Regions from separate parts of the Pelotomaculum sp. PtaB.Bin117 genome, predicted to be linked through region 1. Evidence: riboswitches for the same ligand, from Rfam matches in the RefSeq annotation. Region 1 holds a riboswitch; the other holds the start of a gene.

Region 1 (12,183 bases):
TTTCAAGTCTGACAGGCCCAATACAACCCGTTTCGGCGCGGGACTGCCGGAGTTGTTCATAACAAGAACCACGCTCTGCTGTTCCTGGTAACTTGTTGTTGTACTTGGGGTCTCCGTTTTATTGTTATCTGCCTGGCTGTTTTCTTGCTTGCCGCTGCTGACGTTTCCGTTTTCCGCAGAGTTTGCCGGGATGGTTTGCTTTATTTTATTCAAGTAACTCGTGGCATAGGTAACGGCTCCCTTGGGAATAGTGAGTGTATTTTCATGCCGTTCGACGATAATGTTAGCATTGACGGGCATGCCTGCTTTCAACTCTTTGTAGTTTTCGTCCAGTTGTACGTATACATCGTAGAGTTGAACATTGGAAACAGTAGTTGCCTGGGGAGCAATGCTGCTTACTTTGCCGGTAAATGTTTTGTCAGCATAGGAATTTACTGTGAATTCAACCTTCTGACCGACTGCGGCTTTGCCGATGTCGGCCTCGTTGACCTGGGTTTCTAACTGCAGTGCTTCCGAGATAACGGTAGCGAACCCGCCGCCGGTGGTGCTGTTGTTGTTGGCGGTGGCGCGCTGGCCGACCGCGCCGTTGATCTCGCTGACAATACCATCAATTGAACAGTACATTTTGGCCCCCGCCAGGCTGTTTTGCGCCTGTTTTAACTTTGCGTTGCTGCTTTCCACATCAGCGGCCGCCGCTTCAATGTCTTCCACGCGATTGCCGGCTTGCAGCGATTTTAAGGACTGCTTGGCTTGTGCCAATTTGCCTTCCGCATTGATGTATTCCAAATTGACGCTGTCAAAGTCGGACTTGGCTATCGCTCCATTTTCATAAAGCTGCTGATAGCGCTCCAGGTTGGATTTTGCCAGGTCATAGCTTCCCTGGGCTATTTGCACGTCGGTTGCGGCTTGCTCCAAATCTTCCTGGGTGGAACCGTTTTGCAGGAGCTGCAGCTTGGCGGTGGTTCCTTTCAGGCTGGCTGAGGCTTGAATGACATCAGCCTCCAGGTTGTCGGTGACCTGTTCGGCTATCAGCTGGCCATTGGTTACGTGCTCACCTACTTTAACATAAATATTTTTAATTATTTCAGAGTTTTCAAAACTTAAGGTAACCGTGCTTACCGGTTCGATTGTCCCGGTGGCTGAAATAGTGCTGGTGACCGTGCTTTTTTTAACGGTATCGGTTAAGTAATTTTCAGAGGCTTTTCCCCGGTTGCCTACAGCAAAATACCCTGTCAGCGTAACTAAAGCGATTGCAATAATACTAAAAAGCAATTTTCTTCTTTTTATGACTCCGGTCAGGTAGCCAAGCCCGTTAACAATAATCTTCGGTTTATAACTCAAGTGGTTTTCCTCCTCAGGTGATCATTTTAAGGACCGTGTTAAACTTAGACGAAACGTTGTGCCGGCGGGGCTTGTACGCAAGAGCACCAAATCTCCGCCATGGGCGTGAGCCAGCAAGCGGCTGATCGTTAAGCCGAGGCCCAACCCGCGGCCTATTGCCTGCCGGGCGCTGCCGCGGTAAAACCGCTCAAAGATAAAGGGCTGATCGGTTGCTTCAATGCCTTTCCCATTGTCTTCAATGTCAACCATGATCCGGTGATCATGTATCTGAAATGTTATTCTGAGCAAAGTTGCGGCAGCTTTTTTACTGTTGTCGAATAGGTTTAGGAACATTTGGCGGAGCCTTCCCGCGTCTCCGTTGAGCCAAACAGGTTCAGCCGGCAGGGCTGCGTCGAACCGGATATTGGAGAATTCAGGAAGCACACTCAATTGATGGATCACCTCACTTATCAGGCTTGATAAATTAACGGGCTCTCCCTTAATGGGTGCCGCGCCTGCTTCAAACGAAGAAAAATCAAGTAGTTCTTCAACCATTTGCTGGAGCCGTTTGGCTTCATTCCAGGAAATTTGCAGAAATTCTTCCGCTTTCGCACCGGTTACTATTTTATTATGTACTGCCTGGATCATCCCCCGGATTGAAGTAATGGGTGTGCGCAGTTCGTGCGACACGCCTGCCAGCAGGACCGACCGAAGCTGTTCAAGCTGTTTCAGCTGAGCGGCCATATAGCGAAATGATTCGATTAATTGCTGCAGTTCCCGCTCTTTTACCTCCTGGGGCAGGACAGGGTCATACTTGCCTTCAGCTATGGACTGCGCGGCTGCGGCCACTTCCCGGAGCGGGTGGATTAACCTCCGGGATAGAAAGTACAGTACGAGCCAGCCGGCCAGTGTAATAATGCCGGTAAGCAGGGCTAATAAACCATAAGGGCCGCGGATTTGATTATCCACGGGCATGCTGATATAAAGCGCCTTGCAAATGGTTCCGTCTTGATAAACGGGCACACCGATACGCAGCCAGGTTTGAGAAGCGACATTAACTTGATCGCGGACATTCTCCCCGGCGAGGACATTCTGGTATGAAGGTGGAACAGCAAACAACGCGGAAGTATCAATAGCCTCATTTTCGTATTTTTTAATTATTTTGATGTTTCCCGCTGTATCTACCGTGTGCACTACATCCGGAATGGGCGGCCTTGGTTCGTGCGGCCCCGCCTCCGTTTCCAGTCTATTGGAAGAATCGTCTTTTTTTATATCTGCTTCTGGAAAGAGATGCTTTGGTTCGTGCGGCCTCTCTTCCATTTGCCGCAGCCGATTAGAGAATTCGCTTTCTTCCGGCGCTTGGCCGTTTAAATCGACTAATTGCTCGGCGCGTAATTCAAGCATGTCGTAGATGTGGTCGTATGTGCTGATTCGTATCCAAATTCCCGCGGCCACTGCGAGGAGCAAGAGAGAACCCAGCAATACCAGTACGTAGCGGCGTGTCCAGTAGGTCAGCATTGATACGGTATTTGTTGTATAATCGTTCTGCTTACTTGACACGCAGTAAATACCCCTTTCCCCGTATTGTTGCTATCTCCCCTTCCTGCGCCGGCCATTCCTGCAATGACTGCCGGATGCGTTTGATCGACACGTCCACGGCACGGTCTCCCCCGTCGTAATCCATTCCCCAGACGTGGTCCAGCAATTGATCCCGGGAGAACACCTGGTTTGGGTGGCGGACCAGGAAAGTTAAAAGTTCCCAATGACGCGGCGCGAGCAAAATCGTTTTTCCCTTAACAGTTACTTCACGAGAGGTAAAATTTACCACCAGGGTTCCGAACTGCACCAGTTCAGGCTCAACCAGATGAACCGGCCGCCGCAGCACTGCTTTAACCCGCGCTACTACTTCATCCGGATCAAAAGGCTTTGGTATGTAATCATCGGCGCCTTGATTGAACCCATGCAGACGGTCCTCGACAGCGCCGCGCGCCGTCACCATAATTACAGGGCAACTGCTTATTTGTCGAATTCCATCCAGCACAGTCCACCCGTCTTTCCCGGGCAGCATCAAATCCAGCAGAACCAAGGCGGGATTGACTTCGGGAAAGATAGATAATGCTTCTTCCCCGCTTGAGGCAACAGGTACCTGAAAACCGGCATGCTCCAGATAAGTTTTGAGCAACAGGGCTATTGAACGATCGTCTTCCACAACCATTACTGTTTGCATAGGCCACCTCTCCATTAATACTGAATTAATACTGAACAGGGAGTGAACTCGTTTAGCTTCCGTCAGACTTCGGGCTTACCGGGGGTAACCCCACTTATAGCAGCGGAGGTTTATGGAATCTAGCTAAATTAAGATTACTATGTTTTTTGTAATTATTTTACGACTTGAATGTGTCGGGAAAATGTCGAGATGACAATTGGGATAATTGAATTTGTAATTAAGCGGCTGTTTAAATAGTTCTTCTTGTTGTCACATAAAGTAGCGCCTGGAATAAAGAACCGGGGGATGTTTTACCATGCTTATATGATTCAAAAATTACATTATTTTTTCTAAGTTATCTTATAATCTTTATGATAAATGCTTATCTACGTTGCAAAGGGGGTTTTGCACAAAAGTACTAATAAGGATATGATTGTCCAATAAATAATAGTTCGTGCCAAATCTCAGAAAATTTATCACACTGGGAGCGGGGGAACCAAACACAATGGGGTGAATCCCGGAATAGTCACAAGAAAGGAGGAAAACGTGACTTGATTTCGGATAGGGTATCTTTTACCGAACCCGTCAGCTAACCTCGCAGGCGCAAAAAGAAAGGGGAAATATCTTTGTCAATGATTAAAAACACAAAAATGATTACGAAGCTGTTAGCATGTACTTTCACGATCGCTTTGGCGTTGTTTATGTTTAACAGCCCAAAAGCAGAAGCCGCCACAGGCTTTTACATGAATAACTTCAATAACTTCCCGGGCTTTAATCAAATATACAGTCAGAAAGCTAACCCAATTCAACAAATAAAACCGAATCCGACACCTGCTGCACGGCCAAATTCGACTCCGATTACAACTCCGGCTCCCGCAGCATCGGCGCCTGTTTCCACATCCGGATTAACCGCCGAAGAGCAGCAAATGGTTAACCTTGTCAATCAAGAAAGGGCAAAAACTAATTTGCAGCCGCTCACAGTAGACATGAGACTGGTAAACGTGGCCCGTATGAAATCACAAGATATGATCGACAACAATTACTTCAGTCATCAGTCGCCAACTTATGGTTCACCGTTTGATATGATGAAATCACAGGGTATCTCTTTTAGCTATGCCGGTGAAAACATCGCGGCAAATCAATCCGTCGGAGCGGCCCATACGGCGTTAATGAACTCATCCGGCCACAGGGCAAACATTCTGAATTCCAATTATGAACACATAGGGGTAGGTATTGCCCATGGCGGTCCTTATGGAATGATGTTCACGCAGGAATTTACCAACTAATAAGTTATTTAGATATAACGGAACCAGGAAGAAGAGCAGGGACTTCACGAGCGTACGCGAAGTCCCTTTTTATATTTTCCACTATATAAAAAGCGTTCCACAATATCCTGCTGCTAAAATGTCTGAAGTAATTAAATGAATATACTTTTTGTGATATATTTGCAGGTAAGAAATATTCAAGCTGATTGTAACGGGGGGATAACAATGGCTATTGAACTATTGCAGTTGCGGTAATCGCTTGTCCAAAATTATAGAATTTATGTTGGTTACTTTTCCTTTTTCCAAAGCATACTAAGAGATGAACTAGAGTAATCCCTAAGTATTGGGAGGAGTGAAAAAATGACCATTGCCGGTAATAAACTAGATTCCGAAATAATACCCGCTGATCCTGGTGCGCCTGAGCCCGATCCGGATATCGCGCCGGAGCCTGAAAGAAGGGACGAGCCTGAAAAGGAGCCGAAGCCTGGCAAGAGAGTGGCCGGCCAAACCAAAGGCGCGCTGGAGTCGGTTAAGGAAATGGGCTCAACGCCAATGCCCGAAGTAAAGAGCAACATTCACTGCCTGACGATAGTAGGTCAGATTGAAGGGCATTTGGTGCTTCCGCCACAGAACAAGACCACAAAATACGAGCATATGATTCCGCAGTTGGTGGCTTTGGAACAAGCCCCCGAGGTCAAGGGTGTTTTAATTGTGCTGAATACTGTGGGAGGAGATGTGGAGGCCGGCCTGGCTATCGCGGAAATTATTGCCAGCATGTCCAAACCGTCCGTGTCTATTGTTCTGGGAGGTGGACATTCAATCGGCGTGCCAGTTGCAGTATCATGTACGCACAGTTTTATCGCTCCAACGGCAAGCATGACCATACACCCGATCCGGCTGAACGGTTTGGTAATCGGCGTTCCCCAGACTTATGAGTATCTGGATAAGATGCAGGACCGGGTGGTGCGGTTCGTTACGGAGCATTCGCACATAACGGAAGAGAAATTCCGTGAATTAATGTTCCGCACCGGGGAACTGGCCAGAGATATCGGGACGGTGCTAATCGGCAAGGAGGCGGTGGATATCGGCCTGATCAACGAGGTGGGGGGTATCGGTGACGCTGTGAAAAAGCTGAACGCTATGATCGAGACTGATGAAAACGATGAAAAAACGAAAAGAGAGGCGCCGTTACAATGATTTTATATACTCCGATGCAGCTGGAATTGGTTTTGGAGGGTTTTGACAGGGAAAAATATCCGGAGTACCAGGAAATTAATTACGACGGTGTTTCAATGGTGGTTGAAAATACAAGCAACGGAAAAAAAAGGATAGTAAAGCTTTTAAGCACAAACCCCTATGATTATTTGAAAACAAATCTACAGCCCGGCAGCTTAATTGATTGTTAATCCCAAAAAAGGTTTTTGCGGACAAAATATGCTGTGTTATAATGACCCTGGTAACCGGCTTTTAATGAAAGGTACACGGTGTTTTTTTGCGGCTGACTGCCGTGTGCCGTGGCGGCCGTATACCGGGGGGGCTTTTATTGACTGTTTTACAGGCTCTGGTGCTGGGGATAGTACAGGGGCTCGGAGAATTTCTTCCCATATCAAGTTCTGCGCATTTGGTTCTCGTGCCCTGGGTTTTCAAGTGGCAGGATCCCGGTCTCTCGTTTGATGTGGCGCTGCATATGGGTACTTTGGTGGCAGTGGTCGCTTTTTTTTGGAGGGACTGGGCAAGGTTGATCACCAATGGCTTACTGCGCAAACCTACCAGGGACGGATCTTTGTTCTGGTATCTGGTAATTGCCACAGTGCCCGGCGCTTTATCCGGTTTTTTTCTGGAGAAACAGGCGGAAACCGTTTTTCGAAATCCTGTGCTGATTGGGATAATGCTCATTGTCATGGGTATTGCTTTATACTGGGTTGACCGGAAAGCGGCAAGAAGGAAGCAGCTCTACGGGATCAGTCTGGCGGACAGTTTGTTTATCGGTTTTTTGCAGGCTCTGGCGATTATTCCCGGAGTATCCCGTTCAGGTATAACCATGACCGCCGGACGTTTCCGGGGGTTGACCCGTGAAACGGCGGCGAGATTTTCATTTTTGTTGTCAACGCCGATTATTTTCGGAGCGGGCGTGGCAAAATTGGATGAATTGTCGGCCGGGGATTTGAACGCGGCTTTTATTACCGGCGTAGTATCCTCAGCCGTGGTAGGCTTTATGTCAATTGGCTTTTTGCTGAGGTATTTGACTGAGCGCAGCTTCGTGGTTTTCGTATGGTACCGTTTTGTTGTGGGGATTGCGGTCATAACCCTGGCCTTGGTGCGTACTGCCGGGGTATAAAACTCAGAAAAATTCTGTTTTATTCAAAAGGCCCTTGTTTTCATGATTTAGGGCTTTTTTTTATGAATTTCAGGGACTTTTGGGGGCACCTATGGTAATATTATTTTAGGAGGGCAAATCATGGCAAATCATGGCCAACTGAAGGAAGAACTGAAATACGAAATATCCGGGGTTATTTTGGTCGCGCTGGGTATTCTCTGTATTGTCAGCCTTCTGTCCCAGTCTTCCGGCCTGGTAAGTGATTTCGCGGTGCGGATTTTAAGGAGCATTGCCGGGGAAGGGTGTTACTTTTTCCCATTCTTGCTGGTTCTGGCCGGGGGCAGGCTGGTGCGCCGGCGAAGCCAGCCCGTGGTTTCCCCGAGGATGTACGGGGTATTGCTGATCTATCTTACCGCGTTGACCTTTTTCCACTTGATTATTCCCCTGGAAGATTCCTTTAACGCGGGGGTCGCCGGAGACGGGGGAGGATTGCTCGGAGCTCTTCTCAGTTACTTGTTCAGAAAGTCCTTCGGCATAGTGGGCACTTATATTATACTGGTTACAGCGGGGCTAATCGCGTTATTGCTGTTGACGAACCTTTCCATCTTGTCAATGGCCCAGACGTTTTTAGCCAAAATGAAGGAGGGTTCCCGAAAAGGTTTCCGGGGACTGGTAGACTACCTCTTTACGGAAGTTGAGGAGGACGGGGATGAGCAGGAGCATAATGAAAAGGAACCTCAACCGCCGCCGTTAACACCTGTTATTATTGATCAGGGTGAGCGCGTGACAATACCGGAATCCCCGGCTGTTTCCGAACAATCTGTTGAGGGACAAGCGAAGAATAAGAAACAACAGGCGGCGTCGAAAAACACTGCCGGCATGCCGGAACCCGCTGAAGACGGCCTGGACGACGGGCCGGGTATAACGTTGGAAGCCGCGCCGGGCAATACGTCCTACCGGTTGCCCCCGTTGTCAATTCTATCAAGGCCGTTCAGGCTGAAAAATACCCGGTTGAGTAAGGATATAAACGATAATATACGCAAGCTGGAAGAAACCCTGGAGAGCTTCGGGATTAAGGCCAGAGTAATTCAAGTTTCGCGGGGTCCGGCCATTACCCGCTACGAAATCCAGCCGCCTTCCGGCGTCAAAGTCAGCCGGATTGTCAGCTTGGCCGACGATATCGCTCTGAGCATGGCGGCGCCGGGCGTGCGGATAGAGGCGCCCATACCCGGTAAAGCAGCTGTCGGCATAGAAATACCAAATAAGGAAACCTCCATGGTTCACTTGCGGGACCTGCTGGAAACGCAGGAGTTCGTTCAGGGCGCTTCAAAACTGACAATATCGTTGGGCAAAGACATTGCCGGCAATCCGGTTGTCGCGGATTTGGCCAAAATGCCTCACTTGCTGATTGCCGGCGCCACCGGTTCCGGTAAAAGCGTCTGTATCAACACGCTGATTGTCAGCATACTCTTTAAGGCAACACCTGAAGAAGTAAAATTCCTGATGATCGATCCGAAGATGGTGGAGCTTGCCATGTATAACGGGATACCACATTTAGTGTCACCCGTGGTTATTGAGCCGAAAAAAGCAGCCACCTCTTTGAGGTGGGCCGTCAGGGAAATGGAACAACGCTATGAGTTGTTCGCGGCGGCGGGGGTGCGGGACATTACCCGCTACAACAAGTTGTGTGAAAGAAATGATCAGGATAACAAAAAGCTTCCATTACCTTTAATAGTCGTGATTATTGACGAGCTGTCCGACCTGATGATGGTTGCGCCGGCGGATGTGGAGGACGCTGTCTGCCGGTTGGCGCAAATGGCCCGGGCTGCCGGCATGCACCTGCTGGTTGCCACCCAGCGGCCGTCTGTGGACGTAATTACCGGCCTGATCAAGGCGAACATCCCTTCCCGCATTTCCTTCGCGGTATCCTCTCAAATTGACTCACGCACAATTTTGGATATGTCCGGGGCGGAAAAGCTGCTCGGCAAGGGGGACATGCTCTTTTTCCCGGTTGGCGCCTCAAAGCCTTTGCGCGTGCAGGGCGCTTATCTGTCTGACCGTGAGGTTGAGAATCTGGTAAATTACCTGAAAAAACAAGCTGAACCGGTATACAATGATAAGATTTTACATGAAGAGCCGGTGAAAGAAGCTATTCCCGAATTCGAAGACGAACTTTTGCCCCAGGCAGTGCAAATTCTTATTGAAAGCGGCCACGCTTCCATCTCGCTGCTGCAAAGAAGGCTGCACATCGGTTATGCCAGGGCGGCCAGATTGATTGATATGATGGAGAAGAAGGGGATAGTCGGCGGTTACGAAGGAAGCAAGCCCAGGGCTATTCTGATGACTTTAGAGCAATATAACCAGTTGTTTAAGAATAATTAGAAATTGACGCGTTTCGTTGACAGTTTCCACACCTTGTGTTATATATTTGGGGTAAAAGGAGACGATATAATCAAGCTGGCTTGGAGCAAATCAGGTGTATAAGAATATTGCAGTTGAAGCAGCGCTTGCACTGGATGAAGCGCTGCTGGTAGATGTGCGTTCAGAGAATGAATACTTGACAGACACTATGCCGGGTGCCGTTAACATACCTTTGTTAAATAATGGCGAACGGGCGGCGGTGGGGTTGGCCTACCACAAATATGGCCCGGAGCAAGCCGTCAAAATGGGTTTGCATTTGGTTTCGCCGAAGCTCGGTGAGAAGCTGTCCGCAGTGGACAGGATGGCCTGCGGCAGGAAAATTGCGGTATTTTGCTGGCGGGGTGGGCTGCGCAGCGAATTGATGGCCTTGCTTTTTGACACTGCGGGCTATCAGGTTTACCGTGTTGCCGGTGGTTATAAAGCTTATCGCCGGTATGTGAACGAATATCTGGGGCAGCAAAAAATACCTTTGAAAGCCGTCGTCCTGCACGGCTTGACCGGTGTGGGAAAAACGGACGTCCTGCTTCGTCTGGCCCAATTAGGGGTGCCTGTGCTGGACCTGGAAGGCCTGGCCCGGCATCGCGGCTCGGTCTACGGCAAGATTGGCCTGCCCCCTTCCCCGTCTCAGAAGGCTTTTGAAGGCCATATTGTGCAGTTGTTAAAAAAAGCCTGCAACAGGGGGTTCTTTGTGGTCGAGTGTGAGAGCCGCCGGGTGGGCAACCTGATTGTACCGCCCCTGGTGATGGAATTTATTCATCACGGCGAAAGGGTTCTAGTGTATACCTCCTTGGAGAACAGGGTGAAAAGAATCCGGGAAGTATACGCCGGCGGGCCGGGCTCAAAGGTAATCGAATTGCAGAAGGCCACCTCGTCTCTGGTGAAAAAGCTGGGACAGGCCCGGGTGGAAGAATTAAACGGGTTGCTGGCGGGAAATAATTTCGACCAGGTTATTTCTTACATGTTGAAATGTCATTACGACCCGTTATACAATTACCCGGATAGTCCAGGCGCCGGCTTCGATTTATGCGTGGATACCGGCGATATGGAAAACGCGGTTAAAGTTGTTTACGAGTTTGTGACAGGCTTGCCGTTGCCTGATTTGCGGCAGTAGCTTCTTGGCGCGGCGGGCAAACAGTTTAGTGGGGAGGTGCACAGCTTGTGGAAATAGGGAAAAGGCTTAAAGAAGCCAGGGAAGAAAAGGGCTTAACCCTGGAGGCTGTTGAGGAAGAAACCAAGATACGCCGCAAGTATCTTCGCGCTTTGGAAGAAGAGCAGTTTCAAGTTCTCCCCGGGCCGGTATATGCAAAAGCTTTTTTGAAAACTTACACGAGATTTCTGGGAATCGACGCGGGAGATGTTTTTGCGAATTATAGCGATTTCTTTACTGAAGCCCCTGCTGAAGCGCCGGAACATATTTTTGAAGAGGAAAAAAAAGCCAGAGTTCCCCGAAAACCCCGTTCCCGTCTTTATTTAACGGTAGCAGCCGTTATTGTTTGCGTGGCTGTTCTGGGTTTATATTTCAATAGTGCAAAAGGCAAGGGCGGCACGCCGGTCGACAACCCGTCAGCTTACAACCCGGAGAATCCCGCCATAAGCGGACAAACGGAGCCTCCGGTTCAGCCACCGCCGGTTGAGCCACAGCAACCGGCCGATTCCTCCGTGGTTAAACTTGACCTCAATGTCAAGAACAGTGACTGCTGGATGAGTGTTACCGTGGATGGCAAGCAGGCCTTTGTGGGTACCTTGATCCCCGGCCAGTCGAAGCACTTTGAAGGTACAGATAAAATTAAGATTACTCTCGGCAACGCCGGGGCGGTGGAAGCCTCGTTAAACGGTCAGAATCTCGGTTTGATGGGTAAATCCGGAGATGTGGTAAACCGTGAATTCAAGGTGCAGCCAAGCGGGTAAAATCAAGGAGTCAGGAGACAGGAGTCAGAATGAAAATATCCTAGCAATATTGTAACCGACTAACTAATTTTTTTCTAATAATTAAAAGGTTAAGGGTAAATGGGTGAAATAGCGGATATAACGATTATTGGAGCCGGGGTTGTCGGGGCGGCTGTCGCGGCCGGGGTGGCCCAAAAAAACCGGCAGGTTTATGTTATTGAAAAAAATGAATCTTTCGGGATGGAGACCAGCAGCAGGAACAGCCAGGTTATCCACGCGGGTCTGTATTACCCGGAAAATTCTTTGAAAGCAAAAACCTGTGTGGCGGGGAACACCCTCCTATATGAGCTTTGCCGGCGCTATGCGATAGGGCATAGAAACACCGGCAAGATTATTGTGGCGGCGGACTCGTCCGAGTGTGAAGCGCTGGAAGATTTATTGCATAAGGGCAGGAAAAATGGCGTGGAGGGTTTGCGGCTGCTGTCACGGCGCGAACTGCGCTCCTTGGAGCCTGATGTCGCCGGTGTGGCCGCCCTTTTCTCATCGTCAACGGGCATATTAAATGTGCATGAATTGATTAAAATGTTTTTGAGTCAGGCAAAAGATGAGGGGGCACAGGTAGTTTACAAGTCTGAAGTAACCGGCGTTGAGAGAAAAAACGATCTCTATCAAATTGAAGTTGATAGTGCCGGGGAAAAGTTTATATTTGAAACGCGGGTTGTGATCAACAGCGCCGGGTTGCATGCGGATAAGGTAGCCCGCATGGC
Region 2 (6,814 bases), on a different contig from region 1:
TCGACTTTTTGCATTAATTAATTACATTTACTTAATTATATCACCATAATTTGCATATATCTACAAGATAGAACAATAAATAATACTCTTTCCAACAACAACATTGTAGTATATACAACGGTACCACGGGAAGTAACGCATATAAGCGATCAAATAGAACTTAATTTAGCCTCCCCGCCACCCACCCTCCGCCATTCTGTAACAGAATACCCCCGATAAACATAAACTAAAATGACGACAAGGCAGGATAACAACCAAAAGAAAGGAGTTGTGAACAGCTTGTACCGCTTGCTCCCTCTATTGTTTATGCTCGCTGTCAGCCCTGAGTCGGAAAAGAAACTAGATACTCTGAATTCCTTTATCATGGCTACAAAAGATACAGTGTCAAGCATTAAAAGTGGTATCGATACTTTTCATGCGGCGATGATGCCCTTTATGACAGGATCGGCAACCAACGAAACCAGTTCTCCCCCGCCCGCGCAGCCTAAATATGATGCGCCGGGACAAAAAGAAGCAGGCGATTTCGAGGTTTAGTCATGCATTCTTTTATTCTGGAAGAAGGCTGTTTCTTTTTAAACCGGGACTCTCCCCACCGGGCTGGTATTATAAATATCAGCCCGTTTTTTTAACGCGTTATTTTTCGCCATATATAAAATAAACCGCTCCCGGGCAGCATGAACTGCCTTCAAGCGGCAACAAACGATCACATGGTTCGGTATGATCATCTTTTTAGCTTTGCGCTCTTTTGCGTTGATCAAGGTTATCCCATTTCATTATTTTCGGCATTTCCCGGACGGTTTGTTTTTCCCCGCCCTGGTCGTTTTTAGCCGCGCCTGCCGCATTTGACGCATCCTTGGATGCCGCCGGCTTGCCTTTTGAGGATTCAGTCTTGGTATTGTTCTTGGAGCCTGTTCCCATCAAACCCGCCAGCATGTTCATCAGGTTGCCCAAGTCCATATTCTGCCCGCCGAGGGCGCTCAGCAAACTCATCAGCATGGCCGGGTTGAATCCCTGGCCGCCGCTGCCGCCCTGACCGCCCAGCAAACTTGTCAGCATACCCGCCAGATCGTTCGGAGACGGGTTCCCTCCAGTGGCGCTGACCGGCGCCGGCGCTGGTACTGTCGTCGGCGCTGTTACCGGAGATTGTATGTATCCGCTGGAACTGCCGTGATAACGCTTTCCAATCAGATTCAAGATACTGGTAAGGTTGACCGAACACATGTAGATCAACATTGTTTCCTGGTCCATTCCATACTTTGACTGCAGCTCCAGCACCCTTGCGACAGCCTCTTCCAACACGGCGGTTCCTTTGACATCTTCAGCCAATCAACTCACCTCCCCGGAGAAAATTTTCCATCATGTTAAAACAATCCGGGTATACTGGGAAGCTCCATCCCGCCGGTCAACTTGGAGATTTCATTTTTTAACAGATTTTTTGATTCGGCGACAGCTTTGTTGAACGCGTTCGCCACCATGCCTTCCAGCGCCTTGGCATTACCCGGTTTCAACGCGCCCGGGCTGAATTTGATTCCCAGCACTTGTTGCTGGCCGTTCATCACAATGCTGAACATTCCTTCACCTTCGCTGATTTCCACGGTTTTGTTTTTCAGCTCCTGCTGCAGCTTTTGCATCTCAGCAACGATCGCGCCCATATTATTCATCATCCGGTTGTTTTCCCCTTTCCCTTCACAGCCTTATGGCCGCAATGACTCATTATTAAATATATTCGCCCCGCGCTAAAAAAGTTTATAAAAGGCAAAAAAAAAGCTGTTTCACAACAGCTTTCTTTTTTTATTCATGGCCTAACCGCGCTTGCGCATGCATTCCAGCACAACATCGTCAATTTTGACGGTATTGGTGTTGCCCGTGCCGGGCATGAAGTTGAAGCGGACCATGATTGAATCAACACTTTCGTCTGTCACCGGCGTGGCGAACTGAACCTGGGTGTAGGAGTTATCCGGTATGCCGGTGCTGCTTAGCGTTTGCGTGCCGATACCGATCTGAGTGCCGTATTGATCATAAAATACTACTTCAGCGGTTAAGGAGAAATCGCTGGTCGCACCCAGGACATCTTCCCTGACCCAGAAGGTGAGGCGGTACTGGCGGTCGCCGACAATTTTCTTGTGGATCATCTGGAACAGCGCCCCGGGCAACTGGGTATTCAATAACCCGATTTCCGCCGCAAACGACCCGGAATGAGCCGTACTGCACTGGGATACATTGCTCGCGCCCCAAAAGACCGGGGCGTAAGGGCTGGCCCAGGCCTCGAGACCGCCGTCCCTGAGCAGGTTGCCGACGGGAGACTCATCCGGGGACGGGCAGGTCTGCACAAAGATCTTACGGTCTTCCGACACCCTGGCGGTAGCCTGAATGACAGCAGTCTCGTGGATCCGGCAGGCACGGTGCAGTTCCCAGTTCATATCCACATCAACATGACGGAACTGGATAAAAACATCATGTTTATGGCGAATCAGCACGGGTTCATCCAGTTCAACCAACTTGGAAAACGACAGTTCTTCGGCTGTATGCTTGACTTCATTATTTTTATTTACGTAAAAGATTTGTTTGTGTAAAATACCGTTTACAATAATTTTCTTAAGGAACAAATCCCTGTGCGGATGGTGACTGTCGTGATGCACCAGAACGTATTCGTCGTGCTTGCCGTACTTGCCGTGCTTACCATCATGGTAGCCGTCATAGTCATGATAGCCATGGCCATGATGGGCCTCGTCAACAAATACCGGCGTGGCGGTCAGATCGCGGACAGAAGCTCTGATTTTGTCGACCTTGATCGCCAGTTCGGGTAAGGTTAACACATTGTCAATCACCGCTTCCACATCTACAGACTCGATAACCAGCGGCACTCTTATTTCAATACATTTGACCGGCTGGACTTCCGTGTAATAGTATTGTTCGGGCATTTTTTAGACCTCCTTAATAATTTTTAATCAACCCATTGCTTCGCATGGAATCTTAATCACCTGTCCGACGCTGATGACATCCGGGTTGGTAATCTCGGGGTTTTCGGCCAGGATCAGGGCGACTGTCGTTCCATGCGCCGCGGCAATGGTAGTGAGCGTGTCACCCGCCCGAACCGTATAATCGGTCGGAACACAGGTGGTAGGCGTGGGAGTCGGTGTGACCGCGGGCACATAAACATTCAGCTGGGCTAAATCGGTCACCGTGGCTTTGACTTTCAAAACAGCTTCGGTGTGCAAATCCGCGCATTGCAATTGCTGATCCACGTTGACATATTCCGGACTGACCTTAACCTTGACCCTCATATCAGGCTCGGCGTCGGGCACTACCACAAATGTGCGGAAATTCAAACGCTGATGCAGCGCGTGGACAGCCTGGTCGGGCTTGGTGCTGACGTAAACCACTTCCACATCGGCGTGACCCCTGATCAGGACCTTGCCATTGAGAATATTTACTTCCGTTACTTTTATATTGTCTACCCGTGACTCCAACACCTTCATGACATCAGGTTTGGACTGGGGAACCTCAGTGGTTTCTCTCAGAACCACCTGAGTTTCTCCGGAGCCGATTTCCCGGTCGATCTTCAGCTTTACCCTGTCGTAGTCTCCCTCATTTTTCAACTCGGTGGGAACATTTTCAAGCGTCCTGGTTTCGGAAACAAAGACAATCAGTTTGACAATGATATCAGCTGAAAGCTTCGGGCAAGTTACCGGCGCGATATCGGCGTTTTCCACTTCCGCCCGCACATGGACGTTCATTCCCTGCTGGGCTTCGGGAACCTCCACGAAGTCACTGAACTTGATGATACGGTGCAGGTCATGAACGGATTGCCCGGGAGTCATGGACACATACAAAACCTGAAGCTCTACTTCACCGTCCACAATCACTTTGCCGGCAAGGACCCGCTTATCTGTAATTTCCACTTCCGCCTTGATATTCAGGATCTTTTCCACGTCCGGCTTTTCTTCCGGCACTTCGAACGCATCGCTGATAATAACCTGCTTGGTTTCTTTGTCGCCAATCATGTGTTCAACAGTGAGGTCCTGGGTTTCCAGAGCTTCATTCCCGGCCGGGGTTGTTGTAAGCACTTCCATTTCTTCAACATCCATTATTTTTGCAAAAGTGCTGAGCACAGCCGCCACATCAAATTTACATGCGCTGTCTTTACTTGGAGTCAGACTCACATCCTCCACAGTAAAATCGACAACGTAATCCATCCCGGGCTCGGCGCCAGGCACATCGACAAAGGTCGTAAAATTGACATCACCATGCAATGAGTGAACTGATTGATCAGGTTCAAAGGCGACGTACATCACTTGCAAAGTCAGGGTCCCATTAATGATGGCTTTGTCCGGAACGATGCTGACGTCTCTAACTTTGGCAGTTGTTTCTTTTGATAAAATCTTTTCCACACTCGGCTTGGTGTCAGGAATTTCAATCCGACCTTTTACCACGGTCTGAACTCTATTTTCACCCTGGACCAAATTAACCTTAAGGCGTTCGGTTCCAGCCATGATGGTTTCCTCCTTTCAAAATTTTTCTGTACTAATATATGTGAGAAACATACGAAAATGTGCAATAAAGGTAGTCAGCATGCAAAAAACGAAAAAAAAAGAGGACCTGGGTCCTCTACCTTATTTTACTAATATTTTTTTCGCCTTTATTGTTAACTTTTTATGCTCATTTTGCCGTCAATCAACCGGTGAACATCTGCACGAACATTTTCCCGTACGGACCGCCGCTGACGACGCCAATGCCCACTTTGGTATAATTTGCATTTAGTATGTTCGCCCGGTGTCCCGACGAGTTCATCAGGTTGGTGTGCGCGCTGCCAACAGTTGAAGCTCCGGCCAGGTTCTCCCCGGCGTAGCGGTACTGCACGCCGGCCGATTTCATCATATCGAAGGGAGAGCCGTATGTCGGCGATGTATGACTGAAGTAATTTTTATCAATCATATCCTGCGCCTTCATTCTGGCCAGCTTTACCAAGGCCGGGTCCATTTGCAGGGGCTGCAGGCCTGCTTTGCTCCGTTCCTGGTTCACCAGATCGAGCATCTGCTGCTCGTCGGCATTTAACCCGTTAACGGGTTGTGGTTCCGGTGCCGGTGTTGGAGCCGGTTCCGGTGTTGGTGTCGGTGTCGGTGTGGGTGCCGGTGTCGGTGTGGGTGCCGGTGCCGGTGTGGGTGCCGGTGCCGGTGTCGGAGTAGTCACTTTCTGACCGCCGGCAAACAACAAAACGACAATTTTATTGTTGTTTTTCATGATTATTCCAACGCCGATCCGGTCATAAGATGAACTGAGAATGGTCGACCGGCTGCTGGCGGCACATATTCCCTTAAACGCCGCGTTAACTGTGCAAGCCTTGGCCAGGACTTCCCTGGCGCGGCTATATTGCACACCACCCATTTTTAGCATGTCATTGGGAGAGCCGTAAGTAGACGAGTTATGCCCGAAATAACAGTTGGAAGCGATATCCTGGGCCTTAATCCTGGCCAGATTTGACAGGACAGGGTCAACAGTCAGCGAAGCTTTGCCAGCGTCATGACGCGCCTGATCAATCAGGTCAGCCATCGACTGTTCATCAGCCGTAGCTGCAAGGCTGGCGTCAGCCGTTGCCGGGGCCGCCGCTCCCATTGAGAGTACCAACGCGAAAATAAACAAGGTAACAACCAAACCTAACGTCAGGTTCCTGGAACGCCGCATAAATTTACTCCTTTCTTTTGAGCCTCCGGGGTTAGCTGACGGGTTCGGTAAAAGACAAAACCCTACCCATTCGAGTCATGAGATACAAGACATGACATATCACATGGAAATGCCCTATGTCTGGGTCTTGCTGATGACTTTACCGGGATTCACCCCATAAACCGGTTCCCCCGTACCCGGATATTTTCCGGGATTCGGCCGCTTGTATTTAATTGGCTTTGCCTTAACGTCTGACGTCTGACGTCCGCCAAAAGACGGCTGTTTAAAGAAGCATTCATAAAAGGGCTTGTACAAGTTTAATATACCGGCGAATGGGGTCTCATGGCAAAACGGGTAATTTAAGAACATCCATCGTAATGTTAACTTTTTTGGGATTATCCTGCGGCGTTGTCAGATGGCCTCCAAATTAGGGTCCATTGTCAAGATGCGGCAAAAATTTAACAAATAAAGGCCGGGCTTCCCGGCCAAAATTGAGGCTAACGACAGTTGTCAAGATCCCTGGCGACTACATGAGCGTCTATGAATAACAGTTTAAACAAGGTTTCCGCTTCCCTGGCCGCGCATCCGGAAAGGAGAATTCTTACTTGACCGCCTTCGATAAGTTTCCGGATGGCCTGGTAGGCTCTGCCGTGCGGCGGACCGGCGCCGGGGGGCTCCTCGGCCCCGGTCCCTTCACTAAGTCTCAGTGCCGCTAGAAATCCATTATTATAGCCTAACGAGCTTCCCTCGGTATATCCTTTTTCAAACCCTGACTCAAAACCCAGGTTGTAACCTAAATGATAACCAAAATCCTTGCTGGTATGGTATGATTCCTGCCGACCACGGGTCCAAAACTGTTCATTTTTCCCGCTTTTTTCTTCGCCCATGGCTCCTGCCCTTTCACTAATTTTCCCTTAATATGTACCCACGGCGTTAGGGGCGTAAAACACCGCCCCCAGACCTTCAGTAAGAACCAGACATTCCAGCCCATCCACACCTTCCACAAAACAAGTCAAGATAAATAACTTTTTTTTCAAACCTTTGCGAAACCGTTTCACGATCAACTCATCAAGGTTGCTCAAGGTGCTCACCATTTGCTGCGAGCTGTCCACAACAAGCGAATACCGGCCGTCCGCCTGTTTGTTCAGGACAA

What was found. A riboswitch is a leader RNA that binds a small molecule or an ion and turns the genes downstream of it on or off. The one in region 1 is predicted to bind cyclic di-AMP.
Region 2: another riboswitch for cyclic di-AMP. It lies ahead of A4E54_RS14620 (CAP domain-containing protein); the one in region 1 lies ahead of A4E54_RS01855 (CAP domain-containing protein).

Annotation. Positions count from the first base shown of each region.
Region 1 is NZ_MVQM01000036.1:440-12,622, forward strand. Features, by position in the region: gene A4E54_RS01840 (HlyD family secretion protein) at 1-1,341, opposite strand, end outside; gene A4E54_RS01845 (sensor histidine kinase) at 1,363-2,880, opposite strand; gene A4E54_RS01850 (response regulator transcription factor) at 2,870-3,547, opposite strand; cyclic di-AMP (ydaO/yuaA leader) riboswitch at 3,972-4,146, shown strand; gene A4E54_RS01855 (CAP domain-containing protein) at 4,159-4,812, shown strand; gene A4E54_RS01860 (ATP-dependent Clp protease proteolytic subunit) at 5,152-5,988, shown strand; gene A4E54_RS01865 (YlzJ-like family protein) at 5,985-6,197, shown strand; gene A4E54_RS01870 (undecaprenyl-diphosphate phosphatase) at 6,335-7,129, shown strand; gene A4E54_RS01875 (FtsK/SpoIIIE family DNA translocase) at 7,250-9,490, shown strand; gene mnmH (tRNA 2-selenouridine(34) synthase MnmH) at 9,585-10,640, shown strand; gene A4E54_RS01885 (helix-turn-helix domain-containing protein) at 10,688-11,437, shown strand; gene A4E54_RS01890 (NAD(P)/FAD-dependent oxidoreductase) at 11,537-12,183, shown strand, end outside.
Region 2 is NZ_MVQM01000174.1:42,184-48,997, reverse strand. Features, by position in the region: gene A4E54_RS14645 (hypothetical protein) at 271-534, shown strand; gene A4E54_RS14640 (hypothetical protein) at 730-1,326, opposite strand; partial or broken gene A4E54_RS14635 (YbaB/EbfC family nucleoid-associated protein) at 1,362-1,673, opposite strand; gene A4E54_RS14630 (SPOCS domain-containing protein) at 1,803-2,921, opposite strand; gene A4E54_RS14625 (DUF3794 and LysM peptidoglycan-binding domain-containing protein) at 2,949-4,493, opposite strand; gene A4E54_RS14620 (CAP domain-containing protein) at 4,675-5,682, opposite strand; cyclic di-AMP (ydaO/yuaA leader) riboswitch at 5,688-5,892, opposite strand; gene A4E54_RS14615 (hypothetical protein) at 6,159-6,548, opposite strand; gene A4E54_RS14610 (hypothetical protein) at 6,576-6,814, opposite strand, start outside.